2 regions of the Pseudomonas sp. S2_F03 genome follow, and region 2 is predicted to be linked to the other one. Evidence: predicted binding sites of a transcription regulator. Region 2 holds the regulator's gene; the other holds the start of a gene.
The links. Region 2 encodes FliA, which starts transcription of late flagellar genes. Its sites were predicted from a motif close to CTAAAGTTTNNNNNNNNNNNGCCGNTAA; they were not measured.

Region 1 (8,034 bases), 2.0 Mb from region 2:
ATTCAGCCTCGGTTACGAAGAGTAATGTTCACCCCGCAGGCATCTCCTGGATGCCTGCACTTTTTCAGGAATCGTCGTCATGCAGCGGGTCATCAGGGATGCGCAAGCCACACCGGAGGGGATGAGTGCGCTGCAAGCCAAAGTCGCCCTCATCCAGAAACACTTTCCGCCGACCGTCGCCAGTCTCTTCGCCATCCCGCGAATGGGCAGTGGTGACGTGCTGGAATGGTGGACCGAACTGGGTGGGCAACCCACGCCCTACGCCGACCTCAACGAGGACGCGCAACGACGTTTGCTGGAAACCTATGAAGTGCGTCAGACGTCCTTGGGACAGCTGGCGGACGAACTGCAAAAACGCGGTCAGCCCACGGTAGCGGATGACCTGCGCAGCCTGCTCGGCACGCCTGAGCTGGACAAACTCTACAGCCTCAACGGTGAGCCGTTGGTGGTGCGCTGGAACCAGCGCCCGCCAAAACCGATCGTACCGCCGGTTGTTCCGGTGGCGCCGATCGTACCGCCGTCACGGCGTGGCTGGTGGATTGCGGCAGCCCTGCTCGCGCTGCTGTTGCTGCTTCTGGCGCTGTGGCTCTGGTGGTTCCTGCACCGTGAACCGGTCGTCGTGGCTCCGCCGGTAGCGCCTGTTGCGCCAGTTGTAACGCCGGTGGAAAAACCGGTCGAGCCTGTTCCCGAGCCTGTTGTGGAACCGGAGCCTGCTCCAGAACCAGAACCCGCGCCAGAACCGGTGCCACCACCCAAGCCGGTCCCACCACCAAAACCGGTAGTGGCCGCGCCGCCGCCACCACCACCGCCACCGCCACCGCCGCCACCTCCGGCCCCGACGCTGGATAACTTCGCCTGCCGCAAAAAAGCGCCTGACGCCAAGATCCCGCAATTCGTGGTGGTGCTCGACACCTCAGGCTCGATGGATTTGAACATCAAGTCCGTGAAAGCCGACGAAGACTGGTTCTTCGGCAATGAGCTGAACAAGTACCTGGACGTGAACCGCACCCAACAGATCTTCGCCAAGCCGAGCCGCATGGACGTCGCCAAGGACTCGTTGGCCGGCATGATCAACGGGCTGGACCCGAAGATCGACACGCGCCTGATCACCTTCGCCGGTTGTGAAAGAACACCGGACCAGGGCGTGTTCAGATTTGGCGATCGCCCGCGGCTGATCAACGGGATTCGAGGCCTGGTTCCCAACGACGGTACACCGCTGGCTGACAGCCTGGCCTACGCGGCCAGCACCGTTGACGGGCGCAATAACGATGCCGTGATCGTGATGTTCGTCGACGGTGAAGACGGCTGCCAGAAAGACGCCTGCGCCGTGTCGCGCCGAATCGCCAAGGAACAACCGCGACTACGGGTCAACGTGGTGAAAATCGGCGCCGGTGGCCCGTCGCGCTGCATCGCCGAAAACACCGGTGGCCGGGTTTACAACAGCACCAATGCGTCTGAATTGGCCAATCAGTTGAAACAGGCAAGCAAGGAAGTATCGAGCAATGCCAAGTGCGACTAGCCGGGAATAGATCCTGAATTGAGGTGACCCCATCGCGAGCAAGCTCGCTCCCACACTGGATATGTGATCGACACATAACCCTGTAGGAGTGAGCCTGCTCGCGAAAGCTATTTCAGAGACGCCTCAACGAAACCGGTCAACCTCTTGGCGCAAGTCCGCCGCGAGCTTCTCCAGCTCCTTGGCCGTCACCGCCAGGTTGGACACCACTTCGCGCTGCTCACTGTTGGCCAGCGCAATGCTTTGCAGGTTGCTACTCAGCAACGTTGCGGTGCTGCTTTGCTCCTGGGTCGCGGTGGTAATCGCCGCAAACTGCTGACCGGCCGAACGGCTCTGCTCGTCGATTCGCGCCAAGGCCGAAGCCACGTTGGCGTTACGCGACAAACCTTCCTGCATCAACACATTGCCCTGCTCCATGGTGCTGATGGCGTTGCCGGTTTCCTGCTGGATGCTGCTGATCATCCCGGAAATTTCGTCAGTGGCCTGACGAGTACGCGAAGCCAGGTTGCGCACCTCATCGGCAACCACCGCAAAACCACGGCCCTGTTCACCGGCACGGGCCGCTTCGATGGCGGCGTTCAGTGCCAGCAGGTTGGTCTGTTCGGCAATCGAGGTGATCACCCCGACGATGCCGCCGATTTCTTGTGAGCGCTGACCGAGGGTGTTGATCACCGTCGCGGTGCTGTTCAGTGCGCTGGCGATTTGCTCCAGCGACGAGGACGCTTCACCCATCGACGTACGACCGATCTGGGTTTGTTGTGCGTTTTCCTGGGCCAGACGCTGAGTGTTGCCCATGTTGTCGGCAATGTTCAGGGACGTGGCGCTGAACTCTTCCACGGCGCCGGCCATGCTGGTGATTTCGCCGGACTGTTGCTCCATCCCTTCATAGGCGCCACCGGACAGGCCGGACAATGCCTGGGCGCGGCTGTTGACCTCCTGCGAGGCTTTGCGGATGTGCTCGACCATGGTCGACAGGGCCTGGCTCATCTGGTTGAACGCGCGGGCCAGTTGACCGATCTCATCGTTGCTCGACACGTTCAGGCGCACGCTCAAATCACCGGCGCCCAAGGCTTCGGCCTGGCGCACCAGATCGCTCAGCGGTGCGAGCTTGCTGCGCAACAGCCAGACGGCTGAACCGACCGCGATCAGCATCGCCAGCAGACTGCCGATGGCCAATTGAATGCCGACACTCCAGGTCACGGCACTGATTTCGGCTTTGGGCATGTTCGCCACCACCGACCATGGTCCGCCGTCGAACGGCACGGCTACGCTGTAGAAGTCTTCCGATTTGTCGCCCCAGAAATCACCCTTGCCCGGTGTTTTCGCCAGGTCGACGATGGCCGCAACTGCTTGATCCAGTGCCTGCACGCCCGCCGGCGGCACCAACCATTTGTTTTGTTCATCCAGCAACGCCAGCGAACCGGTCTGGCCGATACGGAAGCGCTTGAGGTTGGCGAACTGGGCGTTCTGCGCGTCGGTGTAATCGAACCCTACGAACAGCACGGCAATCACCTTGCCGCTGCTGTCGCGTACGGGGGTGTATTGCGTCATGTAGGAACGTTCGAAAAGCAGGGCGCGTCCCACGTAGCTCTGCCCCGACATCAAACGCGCATACGCCGGATGGGCGTGGTCAAGCAGCGTGCCGATGGCGCGGTTGCCGTCCTGTTTGGTCAGGGAGGTGCTGACCCGAATGAAGTCTTCGCCACTGCGCACGAACAACGTGGCCACACCGGCGGTCATTTGCTTGAACTCGTCGACTTCCTTGAAGTTGTTGTTCAACACTTCGCTGCCCAGGTGCAGCCCCGGGGTCTGCACACCGGCCACCGTCACCGGCTCATCCGGGTGCAGGCTCAGGCCGGAGCTGAAGCGCTTCTCGAACAGGCCGCTCAGACGCTGGGTGCTTTCGCGCAAAGTACCGTGGAAGGTACTCAACTGATCGGCCAGTAACCGGGCTTCACTGGCCAGGTGCTCTTCGCGGGTCGCGAGGTTGGCAGTGTCCAGCGAACGCAGGGCGAACACGGTACTGCCAGTGATGACAATCGCCAGTATCACGGCAAGCGCAAGGCCAAGCTGTGAGGCAATCCGGGCACGGGGTTGAGACATGACAACTCCTGGCCGAGCGCCCTGCCCCCTGTTTGATCGGGCTGCACACTCAGCAAAATTTTTCTAATAATGGGAACAGCGCTGGACCTGCACGAAGGTTCCATTTGCAGATTTTCGGCGGCGATTCTGAATACTTGAGTAAATAGCCGGGATATGGCGCAAGGCCTCTATCACGCCAGCTCTATCGATTCAGCTCAAACGCTGCACATCCGGTAATTCCATCGCCCGGACTTCACCCAACAGAAAATCGCTGAGCCGGCGCAAACGATCACCTCCGGGGCGGGTTTTCGGCCAGACAAGGTAATAATTCTCACCGCTGGCAACGGCGGTCGGCCACGGCAAACTCAAACGCCCCTGCGCGACATCCTCCGCCACCATCAACAAATCCCCCATGGACACGCCGTAGCCCCGGGCGGCGGCAATCATGCCCAGCTCCAATGTGTCGAACACCTGCCCGCCCTTGAGCGAGACCTGATCGGTCAGGCCCATGCGGTCCAGCCAACTGCGCCAGTCGCGACGATCCGGCGTCGGGTGCAGCAGTTCGGTGCTGGCCAGGCGTGCAACGTCCCACGGCTGATCGTTCAGAAGATTCGGCGCGCCCACCGGAATCAGCTCCTCCGGGAACAGCAGCGTCGCTTCCCAGTCCGGCGGGAAATGCCCGTTGCTGAGGATCACGGCGCAGTCGAACGGTTCCTGATTGAAGTCCACCGAGTCGATGTCCATCCAGGCACTGGTCAGTTGCACTTCATTGCCCGGCTGCAGGTGCCGAAAGCGGCTGAGCCGCGCCAGCAGCCAGCGCATGGTCAATGTCGAAGGGGCTTTCATGCGCAGGATGTCGTCTTCGGCGCGCAAGGTATTGCAAGCGCGTTCCAGGGCGGAGAAACCGTCACGAATGCCCGGCAAAATCAGCCGTGCCGACTCGGTCAACTGCAGGTTGCGTCCACTACGGTGAAACAGCCGACAGGCAAAATGCTCTTCGAGTGTACGAATGTGTCGGCTGACGGCACTCTGGGTGATCGACAATTCTTCGGCGGCGCGAGTAAACGAGCTATGCCGAGCCGCCGCTTCAAATGCGCGCAAGGCATATAAGGGAGGAAGACGACGAGACATGCGGAAAGCTCCTATAGCGCAATCCGCTTACCCTAGCAGAATCTCCATCGCATGAGTTTGACTCATGCTACCCATCCTTTTTATCCCTTTGTGCAAACCCCTTGAAGCGCCGAGAATCGACCCTTTCCAGTTCACTTTGATAATCGAGCGTGATGACCATGAAGCATCCAGCGCGTATTGAACTCGGGGCCATCCTGCGGCTGGCGGGGCCGCTGATTGCCTCGCAGTTGGCGCACATGCTGATGGTCCTCACCGACACCTTGATGATGGCGCGCCTGAGTCCCGAGGCATTGGCCGGTGGCAGTCTGGGGGCAGCGAGCTATTCGTTCGTGTCGATTTTCTGCATCGGCGTGATTGCCGCCGTCGGCACCCTGGTGGCGATTCGTCAGGGCGCAGGCGACATCATCGGCGCTGCGCGGCTGACCCAGGCCGGTATGTGGCTGGCGTGGTTGATGGCACTGGTGGCCGGGCTGCTGCTGTGGAATCTCAAGCCTGTGCTGTTGCTGTTTGGCCAGACCGAGTCCAACGTCCACGCGGCCGGGCAGTTTCTGCTAATCCTGCCGTTCGCCCTGCCCGGTTACCTGAGCTTCATGGCCCTGCGCGGTTTCACCAGCGCCATTGGCCGGGCGACGCCGGTCATGGTGATCAGCCTCGGCGGTACGGTGGCGAACTTCCTGCTCAACTACGCCTTGATCACCGGTATGTTCGGCCTGCCGAAACTCGGGCTGATGGGTATCGGACTGGTGACGGCGATTGTTGCCAACCTGATGGCCGTGGCGCTGGCGGTGCACATCCGTCGGCACCCGGCGTATGACGCCTACCCCTTGCGCCAGGGCCTGTCGCGACCTAACCGTCGGTATTTGAAGGAGCTGTGGCGCCTCGGCCTGCCGATTGGCGGCACATATGCGGTGGAGGTCGGGCTGTTTGCGTTCGCCGCGCTGTGCATGGGCACCATGGGCAGCACGCAGTTGGCGGCGCACCAGATCGCCCTGCAGATCGTGTCGGTCGCGTTCATGATACCGGCCGGGATTTCCTACGCGATCACCATGCGTATCGGCCAACACTACGGCGCCGGGCAGTTACTGGATGCGCGGTTGGCGGGCCGGGTCGGGATTGCTTTCGGCGCGGCTGCGATGCTCGGTTTCGCCATGGTCTTCTGGTTCCTGCCGAACCAGTTGGTCGGCCTGTTCCTGGACCAGAACGACCCGGCCTTTCGCGACGTTATCAACCTGGCTGTGAGCCTGCTGGCGGTGGCGGCCTGGTTTGAGCTGTTCGACGGCACACAGACCATCGCCATGGGCTGCATACGCGGGCTCAAGGACGCCAAGACCACATTCCTGGTCGGGTTGGGCTGTTACTGGCTGATTGGCGCACCGGCCGCGTGGTGGATGGCCTTCCATGTGCACTGGGGGCCGACGGGCGTCTGGTGGGGGCTGGCGCTGGGGCTGGCGTTTGCGGCGGTGAGTCTGACGCTGGCGTTCGAGTGGAAGATGAAGCGGATGATTCGGCAGGAGCCGTCGTCACACCAGCGTTTCGAAATCCCTCAGCCAGACTGAGATCCCTGTAGGAGCATGGCTTGCCCGCGATGAACGATAACGCGGTGTGCCTGCAAGACCGTGTCGCCTGCATCGCGGGCAAGCCTTGCTCCTACAGGATCCTCGCTAGTTCACGACTTCCAGCACTGGCTGCTGATCGCTGGCTGACGTCAAATACTCAACGAGCTCCGCCAACGGCAGTGGCTTGCTGATCAGGTAGCCCTGCACCTGATCGCAGCCAAAACCGCGCAACAGATCCAGCTGTTCCGGTGTTTCCACCCCTTCGGCAACCACCTCGAGATTGAGGTTGTGCGCCAGGTTGATCATCGCGTGGACCAGTTTGCGATTCTCCTCACGTTCTTCCATGCCGCCGACAAAGCTCTTGTCGACCTTCAGCAACGCGATCGGCAGGCTGTTGAGGTGCACGAAGGACGAGAACCCGGTGCCGAAGTCATCCAGCGAGAAGCGCACGCCCAGCCGCCCGAGGGCGTCCATGGTTTGCTTGACCAGATCGCTGCGACGCATCACCGCGGTTTCCGTCAGTTCGAATTCAAGCCACTGCGCTTCGACACCACGCTCGGCAATCAACCGGCTCAACGTGGACAGCAATTGGCTGTCCTGAAACTGCCGGAACGACAGGTTGATCGCCATGTGCAACGCCGGCAGCCCCTGCTCACGCAAGGCCTGCATGTCGCGCAGGGCCCGGGAAATCACCCAGTAACCAAGCGGCACGATCAAACCGCTTTGCTCGGCCAGCGGTACGAATTCGCTCGGTGGCAACAAACCGCGCTCGGCGTGTCGCCAGCGCACCAGGGCTTCAAGGCCGACGATCTGGCCGTCATCCAGGTTCAGGCGGGGTTGGTAGTGCAGTTCGAGCTCGTCACGCCGCAAAGCCCGGCGCAACTCGCTTTCGAGATCGGCCATGCTGCGGGCGTTGCGGTTGATGCGTTCGTTGAAGATGTGAAAGGTGCAGCCTTGCGTGCTCTTGGCTTGCTGCATGGCGATGTGCGCGTGCCACATCAGCGGGTCGGCGCCGGCCTGGACCCGGGCGTGGGCAATGCCCAGGCTGGACCCGATCAACAGGCTTTCGCCGTCGACCCAGTAAGGTTCTGCCAGTGCTTCGGTGATGCGCTCGGCCATCCATTCGGCGCGCTGAGGCGCACGGCGGGTGTCGATCAGCAGGGCGAATTCGTCACTGCCCAGGCGCGCCAGTTGGTCGCCGGCCTCAAGTTGGCTTTTGAGCCGAGCGACCACTTGCAGAATCAATCGGTCGCCGGCCTGGTGGCCGAGGGCATCGTTGGCGTGACGGAAGTTGTCGAGGTCCAGGTGACCGAGGGCCAGGCCCCGGCCGTCGTTTTCTGCGAGGCGCGCTGCCAGCAGGGTCTGAAAACCCTGGCGATTGGCGATGCCGGTCAACGGGTCTTGCTCGGCCAGACGCTGCAAGGTGTTTTCCAGCAAGCCACGCTCGCGCACATGCCGCAGGCAACGGCGCAGCATGCCGGCATCGAGCAGGTCACGCACCAGCCAGTCACTCACGCTGTCGGGCGTCGTCACTGGCTCGTGCTCGAGCAACAACACCGTTGGCAAGCTGCAACGACCCGGTAGCGGCTGAAGTGCAGGAACAGTCAACAACACCGCGTTACGGTTGTCATCGAACAAACTGCTGACCGACTCCCAGCTCGGCGCGCTGATGAGCACGGCCGAGCTCCCCATCGGAGCCAGACACTCGCGCAACAACGCTGCCCACGCTGGCTCTTCGGCCAGTAACAG
Region 2 (8,034 bases):
TCCGCGTGCGTTCGACTCGATGCGTTTCGAACTCAACAGCCTGCGCGAACTGATGGAAGTGCAGCTCGGCTCGCTGGCCTGGAATCAACTGCAAGGCAGCCGTCCGGCCCAGGCCAATCTGTGGCGTCGCCTGCAACGCATCGGCTTGTCCGGCCCGTTGTCCCGCGATTTGCTGGCGATGGTTCCCGACATCGATGAGCCCCGTCAGGCCTGGCGCATGTTGCTGGCGCACCTGGCGCGGATGATTGCCACGCCGGAAGTCGAACCACTGGAAGAGGGCGGTGTGATTGCCATGGTCGGTCCTGCCGGCATGGGCAAGACCACCACGCTGGCCAAGCTCGCGGCCCGTTACGTGCTCAAGTATGGCGCGCAGAACATCGCGCTGGTGAGCATGGACAGCTTCCGCATCGGTGCCCAGGAGCAGCTCAAGACGTTGGGGCGTATCCTCAATGTGTCGGTAACCCACGTCGACCCGGGCCAGTCCCTGGTTCAGGCACTGGAGCCGCTGCTGCGCAAACGCGTAGTGCTGATCGATACCGCGGGCCTTCAGGCCAGCGATCCGGCACTGCGCATGCAGCTTGAAAGCCTGGCCGGACGTGGCATCAAATCAAAAAATTATCTGGTATTGGCAACCACCAGCCAGAAACAGGTTCTAACAGCCGCTTATCACAGTTACAAGCGCTGCGGGCTCGCTGGCTGCATCCTGACTAAACTGGATGAAACGGCAAGTCTGGGCGAGGTGTTAAGCCTGGCGATCAGTCATGAGTTACCGGTGGCCTACCTGACTGACGGTCCGCGGATTCCGGATGATTTGCATCTGCCGCGTCGTCATCAACTGGTCAGCCGTGCCGTCAGCGTACAAATGCAGGAAGAACCCAGCGAAGAAGCCATGGCTGACATGTTCGCTGATATTTACCACAGCCCGACCAAGCAGGTTGGCTAAGGTAGTAATGAACAGTTTTTGTACCTACATCGATGGTCTGCCATGCATTGTTCCAATTGCGAACGCGCAGCCAGTAATGTGGCCTCCGTCTATGCAAGACAAGGTAAAGAAATAACATGGGCAGCATGCATCCCGTACAGGTGATCGCGGTGACCGGCGGCAAGGGTGGCGTCGGCAAGACTAACGTGTCAGTGAATTTGTCGCTGGCCCTGGCTGAGCTCGGCCGTCGCGTCATGCTGTTGGACGCTGACCTGGGCCTGGCGAACGTTGACGTCCTGCTGGGACTGACACCCAAACGTACCCTGGCCGACGTGATCGAAGGCCGCTGCGAGCTGCGCGACGTTCTGTTGCAAGGGCCGGGCGGTATTCGAATCGTTCCGGCGGCGTCCGGTACACAGAGCATGGTTCACCTGAGCCCGGCGCAACACGCCGGCCTGATCCAGGCGTTCAGTGATATTGGCGACAACCTCGACGTACTGGTCATCGACACCGCTGCAGGTATTGGTGACTCGGTAGTCAGTTTTGTTCGAGCGGCCCAGGAAGTATTGCTGGTGGTCTGCGATGAGCCCACCTCGATCACTGACGCCTACGCGCTGATCAAATTGCTCAACCGCGATTACGGCATGAACCGCTTCCGTGTCCTGGCCAACATGGCCCAGAGCCCGCAAGAAGGTCGCAACCTGTTCGCCAAGTTGACCAAAGTCACCGATCGCTTCCTCGACGTCGCCCTGCAATACGTCGGCGCGGTGCCTTACGACGAAAGTGTGCGCAAGGCCGTGCAGAAACAGCGCGCCGTGTACGAAGCCTTCCCGCGTTCCAAGTGTGCCCTGGCGTTCAAGGCCATCGCTCAGAAGGTCGATACCTGGCCGTTGCCTGCCAACCCGCGTGGGCACCTGGAGTTTTTCGTCGAGCGCCTCGTGCAACAGACCGCAGGACCCGTCCTATGACAGCCAGTGGCTACAACCTCTACAAGAAGTCGGCGCGTGACGCGCAGTACGAGCTGATCGAGCGTTACGCGCCACTGGTCAAACGCATTGCTTACCACTTGCTGGCGCGTCTGCCAGCCAGTGTGCAGGTTGAAGATTTGATTCAGGCCGGGATGATCGGCCTGCTGGAAGTATCGACCAAATACGACGCCAGCAAAGGCGCGAGTTTCGAGACGTACGCGGGCATACGAATCCGCGGCGCAATGCTCGATGAAGTGCGCAAGGGGGACTGGGCGCCACGTTCGGTCCACCGAAATACCCGCATGGTCAGTGACGCAATTCGCTCTATTGAAGCTAAAACCGGCCGTGACGCTAAAGATCACGAGGTTGCGGCCGAACTCCAATTGAGTCTCGACGATTATTACGGGATTTTGAACGACACCCTGGGCAGCCGCCTATTCAGTTTCGACGATCTGTTGCAAGACGGCGAACACGAAGGGCTGCACGAGGATGGCGCGAGTGCTCATCTCGAACCGTCACGCGATCTGGAAGATGAACGCTTCCAGGCGGCGCTGGCGGACGCGATTGCCAATTTGCCGGAGCGCGAGCGACTGGTGTTGGCGCTGTACTACGACGAAGAGTTGAATCTCAAGGAAATCGGTGAGGTCCTGGGGGTCAGCGAATCGCGGGTCAGCCAGTTACACAGCCAGTGCGCGGCCCGCTTGCGGGGGCGTTTGGGGGAGTGGCGAGCGCGCTGAAGGCAGTGTGGGGACACTGCGAACGTGGCTGGTGCGGTTTTGAACGGCACCGGTTGCGATCTGTTGTGCTCCAGACAGTCATCGAATGCATTGCCGGATTGATTGAAATGGCGCGTCCAGGTGCTGGGCGCGTTTAAGACTGCTTGGAGGTCGAATTGGACAAGAACATGAAAATCCTCATCGTTGATGACTTCTCAACGATGCGGCGGATCATAAAAAACCTGTTGCGTGACCTTGGGTTCACCAACACGGTCGAGGCCGACGATGGCACTACTGCCATTCCGGTTCTCAACAGCGGGAGCATCGACTTTCTGGTAACGGACTGGAACATGCCTGGCATGACCGGTATCGACTTGCTGCGTCACGTGCGCGCCGATGAAAAGCTCAAGCACCTGCCGGTGCTGATGGTGACCGCTGAAGCCAAGCGCGAGCAGATCATTGAAGCAGCCCAGGCCGGTGTAAACGGCTACGTGGTCAAACCCTTCACGGCCCAGGCGTTGAAAGAAAAAATCGAGAAGATTTTCGAACGCATCGGTTGATCCACTGCGCCACGGGGGAGCTATGGAGCATAAAGAATCTTCACTGGGCGATTTTGAATCGACCCTGAAAAAACACGCCGTCGAACTGGTCGCCAGCCTTGAAAAAGGCAGGTTCGGCGAAGCTGTGCAACTGATCCATGAGCTCAATCAGACCCGTGACCGCGGCCTGTATCAGGAAGTGGGCAAGCTCACTCGCGAGCTGCACAGCGCGATCGTCAACTTCCAGATTGACCCGAACATGCCGCAAGCCGAGGAAGTGTCACAGATCACGGACGCCACCGAGCGCCTGGGGTATGTGGTCAAGCTCACCGAGGCCGCGGCCAACCGCACCATGGACCTGGTGGAAAGCGCCACGCCGCTGGTCAACAACCTGAGCGAAGAAGCCCAGGCGTTGAGCACCGACTGGAGCCGGTTCATGCGTCGTGAAGTCGGGGCTGAAGAGTTTCGTGAACTGGCCCGTCGGGTCGACGGTTTTCTGACTCGCAGTATCGAAGACAACCGCATGGTGTCGAGCAACCTCAACGACATCCTGCTGGCTCAGGATTACCAGGACCTCACCGGTCAGGTCATCAAGCGTGTGACCCAATTGGTCACCGAAGTTGAAAGCAATTTGCTCAAGCTCGTACTCATGGCCAGCCAGGTAGACCGCTTTGCGGGTATCGAACATGACCGTGAATCGATGCTGGCTGAAAAAGATCCGCAAAAACATCTCTCTCAGGGTGAAGGTCCGCAGATTCATGCCGATAAAAGAGAAGACGTTGTGTCCGGTCAGGACGATGTGGACGATTTGCTATCCAGCCTGGGATTTTAGAGTTTTAGCATTCTAGGTTTTTTAGGTTTTTAAACCTGTTAGGAGCACCCCATACATGAGCTTCGGCGCCGATGAAGAGATCCTTCAGGATTTCCTGGTTGAGGCCGGCGAGATTCTAGAGCAACTGTCCGAACAGCTGGTCGAGCTTGAGAGCCGACCGGATGATGCGGACTTGCTCAATGCAATTTTTCGCGGTTTTCACACTGTAAAAGGGGGCGCCGGCTTCCTCCAGCTCAACGAGCTGGTGGAGTGCTGCCATATCGCCGAGAACGTGTTCGACATCCTGCGCAAGGGTGAGCGTCGCGTTGATTCAGAACTGATGGACGTGGTGCTCGAAGCGCTGGACGCGGTGAACAGCATGTTCAGCGAAGTCCGCGAGCGCAGCCCGATCACGGCTGCCACACCTGAATTGCTGGCAGCTCTGGCCCGACTGGCCGAGCCGCAAACGGCTGATGAAGCTGCACCGGTCGCTGAAGTGTTTGAAGCGCCTGCCGCTGAAGCCGAATCGGGCGACATCACCGATAACGAATTCGAACAACTGCTGGACTCGCTCAATGCCGTCAAGGCTCAAGCTGAGGCTCCGGCGGCTGCACCTGCACCAACGCCTTCCAGCGACGCCGCTGCGAGCGACGCCGCTGCGAGCGACGAAATCACCGATGCCGAGTTCGAGTCCTTGCTCGATCAACTGCACGGTAAAGGCCAGTTCGCTGTCGATGCCGTGGCCGCCGCGCCAGCTGCACCAGCCGCCCCGAAAGCGGCAGGCGATAGCTCCGACATTACCGACGACGAATTTGAAGCACTGCTCGACCAGTTGCACGGCAAAGGCAACTTTGCGGTGGATGCGCTGGAGTCGGCCATTGCTTCTGTGCCAGTTCCTGCTGCGCCAACTGCAGCGGCGGCGGGTGGCGATCTGATCTCCGATCACGAGTTCGAATCGCTGCTCGACGAATTGCACGGTAAAGGCAAGTTCAGCGAAGTCGGCACAGGTTCTGCTGTATCGAATGTCGCAGCACCCGTCGCCAAGGCTGCCGCACCGGCCCCGGTCGCCAAGGCGCCTGAACCGAAAGCTGAAACACCGAAACCAGCCGCCGCTGCTGCACCGGCCCCGGTCCGTGCTCCAGCCGCGCCGCCACCGGAAAAACCGGCCAGCGAAGCCGAGACCACCGTGCGGGTCGATACCGCTCGCCTCGACGAAATCATGAACATGGTGGGCGAATTGGTGCTGGTGCGTAACCGCCTGGTTCGCCTGGGTGCCAACAGTGCCGACGAGGCCATGTCCAAGGCTGTGTCGAACCTCGACGTGGTCACGGCTGACTTGCAAACCGCGGTCATGAAGACCCGGATGCAACCGATCAAGAAAGTGTTCGGGCGCTTCCCGCGCCTGGTTCGCGACCTGGCTCGCCAGCTCAAGAAAGAGATCAACCTGGAGTTGGTCGGCGAAGAAACCGACCTCGACAAGAACCTCGTCGAGGCCCTGGCCGACCCGCTGGTCCACTTGGTACGCAACGCGGTCGACCACGGCATCGAGTCGCCGGAAGAACGCGAAGCTTCGGGCAAGTCCCGTGGCGGCCGGGTGGTCCTTGCTGCCGAACAGGAAGGCGACCACATCCTGCTGTCGATTTCCGATGACGGCAAAGGCATGGACCCGAACGTCCTGCGTTCCATCGCGGTTAAACGCGGTGTGATGGACAAGGATGCGGCCGATCGCTTGAGCGATACCGAGTGCTACAACCTGATTTTTGCGCCAGGGTTCTCGACCAAAACCGAGATCTCCGACGTGTCGGGTCGTGGCGTGGGCATGGACGTGGTGAAAACCAAGATTTCCCAGCTCAACGGTTCGATCAACATTTACTCGACCAAGGGCCAGGGTTCGAAAATCGTCATCAAGGTGCCGTTGACCCTGGCGATCATGCCGACGCTGATGGTCATGCTCGGCAACCAGGCGTTTGCGTTCCCGCTGGTGAACGTCAACGAGATCTTCCACCTCGACCTGTCGACCACCAACGTGGTGGACGGCCAGGAAGTGGTGATCGTGCGAGACAAGGCGCTGCCACTGTTCTACCTCAAGCGCTGGCTGGTCAGCTCCGCCGCTCACGAAGAGCAGCGCGAAGGCCATGTGGTGATCCTTTCGGTGGGCACGCAGCGGATCGGCTTTGTCGTCGATCAACTGGTGGGCCAGGAAGAAGTGGTCATCAAGCCATTGGGCAAAATGCTCCAGGGAACCCCGGGCATGTCGGGCGCCACCATCACCGGTGACGGCCGTATTGCGCTGATTCTCGATGTTCCGAGCATGCTCAAGCGTTACGCCACACGGCGTATTTGATTCTGGTGGAGCGGGGCGACTGAGGCCCCGCTGCGTCTAACGGAGTGTTTATGGCAGTTAAAGTCCTGGTGGTGGACGATTCGGGGTTTTTCCGCCGCCGCGTCTCGGAAATTCTTTCAGCGGATTCGAATATCCAGGTCGTCGGTACGGCGACCAACGGAAAAGAGGCGATCGATCAGGCCCTGGCCCTCAAGCCGGACGTGATCACCATGGACTACGAGATGCCCATGATGGACGGCATCACCGCCGTGCGGCACATCATGCAGCGCTGCCCGACGCCGGTGTTGATGTTCTCGTCGCTGACGCACGAAGGCGCCCGGGTCACCCTTGATGCGCTGGACGCCGGCGCCGTCGATTTCCTACCCAAGAATTTTGAAGACATCTCCCGTAACCCGGAGAAGGTCAAGCAACTGCTGTGCGAGAAGATTCTCAGCATTTCACGCAGTAACCGTCGCGCCAGCGCCTACAGCGCGCCGGCACCGGTTGCCGCGCCAGCCCCGACGCCCGCGCCTTCGAGCGTCAGCAGTTACGGCAGCAGCACACCTTCGCGCCCTGCACCGGCACCGATCCCGACACGTACGCATCATGCCCCTGCGTCCCCCGGCCCATCGTCGCCTGCACCCAAGCGCAAAGCCTACAAACTGGTTGCCATCGGCACGTCCACGGGCGGTCCGGTTGCGCTGCAACGAGTCTTGACTCAGTTGCCGGCCAACTTCCCGGCACCGATCGTGTTGGTCCAGCACATGCCGGCAGCCTTCACCAAGGCCTTCGCCGAGCGTCTGGACAAGCTCTGCCGCATCAGCGTCAAGGAAGCCGAGGATGGCGACATCCTGCGTCCGGGCCTGGCGTTGCTGGCACCGGGTGGCAAGCAAATGATGATCGACGGCCGTGGCGCGGTGAAAATCCTGCCGGGCGACGAGCGTCTCAATTACAAACCGTGCGTGGACATCACCTTCGGTTCGGCAGCCAAGTCCTACGGCGACAAAGTTCTGGCGGTCGTACTCACCGGCATGGGCGCCGACGGTCGTGAAGGTGCTCGCCTGCTCAAACAGAGCGGTAGCGCGATCTGGGCTCAGGATGAAGCCAGTTGCGTGATCTACGGCATGCCGATGGCCATCGTCAAAGCCGATCTCGCGGATGCGATCTATGGGCTGGAAGATATTGGCAAGCACTTGGTCGAGGCGTGTATCTGATGGATGTTTTAAGCCTTATCGGCATCATCATGGCGTTCGTCGCCATTATTGGCGGCAACTACCTTGAAGGTGGCCACCTTGGCGCGCTGGCCAACGGCCCGGCGGCGCTGATCGTTCTCGGTGGGACCATTGGCGCAGCCTTGTTGCAGTCGCCGATGAGCGCCTTCAAGCGCGCCATGCAAATTGTTGGCTGGATTCTGTTTCCACCTCGCGTTGATCTGGCCGGTGGCATTGATCGTGTCGTGAACTGGAGCCTGACCGCGCGCAAGGAAGGATTGCTGGGCCTGGAAGGGGTGGCCGATGCCGAACCCGACAGCTACTCGCGCAAAGGCCTTCAGTTGCTGGTCGACGGTGCGGAGCCGGAAGCGATTCGCAGCATTCTGGAAGTGGATTTCTACACCCAGGAAAGCCGCGATATCGAGGCCGCCAAAGTCTTCGAAAGCATGGGCGGCTACGCGCCGACCATCGGGATTATCGGTGCGGTGATGGGCCTGATCCATGTCATGGGCAACCTCGCTGACCCGACGCAACTGGGCAGCGG

Region 1: the regulator FliA is predicted to act here: its motif matches at 3,731-3,758, upstream of AB4N76_RS13110 (methyl-accepting chemotaxis protein).

Annotation. Positions count from the first base shown of each region.
Region 1 is NZ_CP162759.1:2,770,648-2,778,681, forward strand. It holds gene AB4N76_RS13100 (hypothetical protein) at 1-25, shown strand, start outside; gene AB4N76_RS13105 (vWA domain-containing protein) at 80-1,519, shown strand; gene AB4N76_RS13110 (methyl-accepting chemotaxis protein) at 1,643-3,619, opposite strand; gene AB4N76_RS13115 (LysR substrate-binding domain-containing protein) at 3,809-4,729, opposite strand; gene AB4N76_RS13120 (NorM family multidrug efflux MATE transporter) at 4,888-6,285, shown strand; gene AB4N76_RS13125 (putative bifunctional diguanylate cyclase/phosphodiesterase) at 6,391-8,034, opposite strand, start outside.
Region 2 is NZ_CP162759.1:4,744,623-4,752,656, forward strand. It holds gene flhF (flagellar biosynthesis protein FlhF) at 1-943, shown strand, start outside; gene fleN (flagellar synthesis regulator FleN) at 1,060-1,890, shown strand; gene fliA (RNA polymerase sigma factor FliA) at 1,887-2,627, shown strand; gene AB4N76_RS22170 (chemotaxis response regulator CheY) at 2,795-3,166, shown strand; gene AB4N76_RS22175 (protein phosphatase CheZ) at 3,189-3,977, shown strand; gene AB4N76_RS22180 (chemotaxis protein CheA) at 4,033-6,300, shown strand; gene AB4N76_RS22185 (protein-glutamate methylesterase/protein-glutamine glutaminase) at 6,351-7,493, shown strand; gene AB4N76_RS22190 (flagellar motor protein) at 7,493-8,034, shown strand, end outside.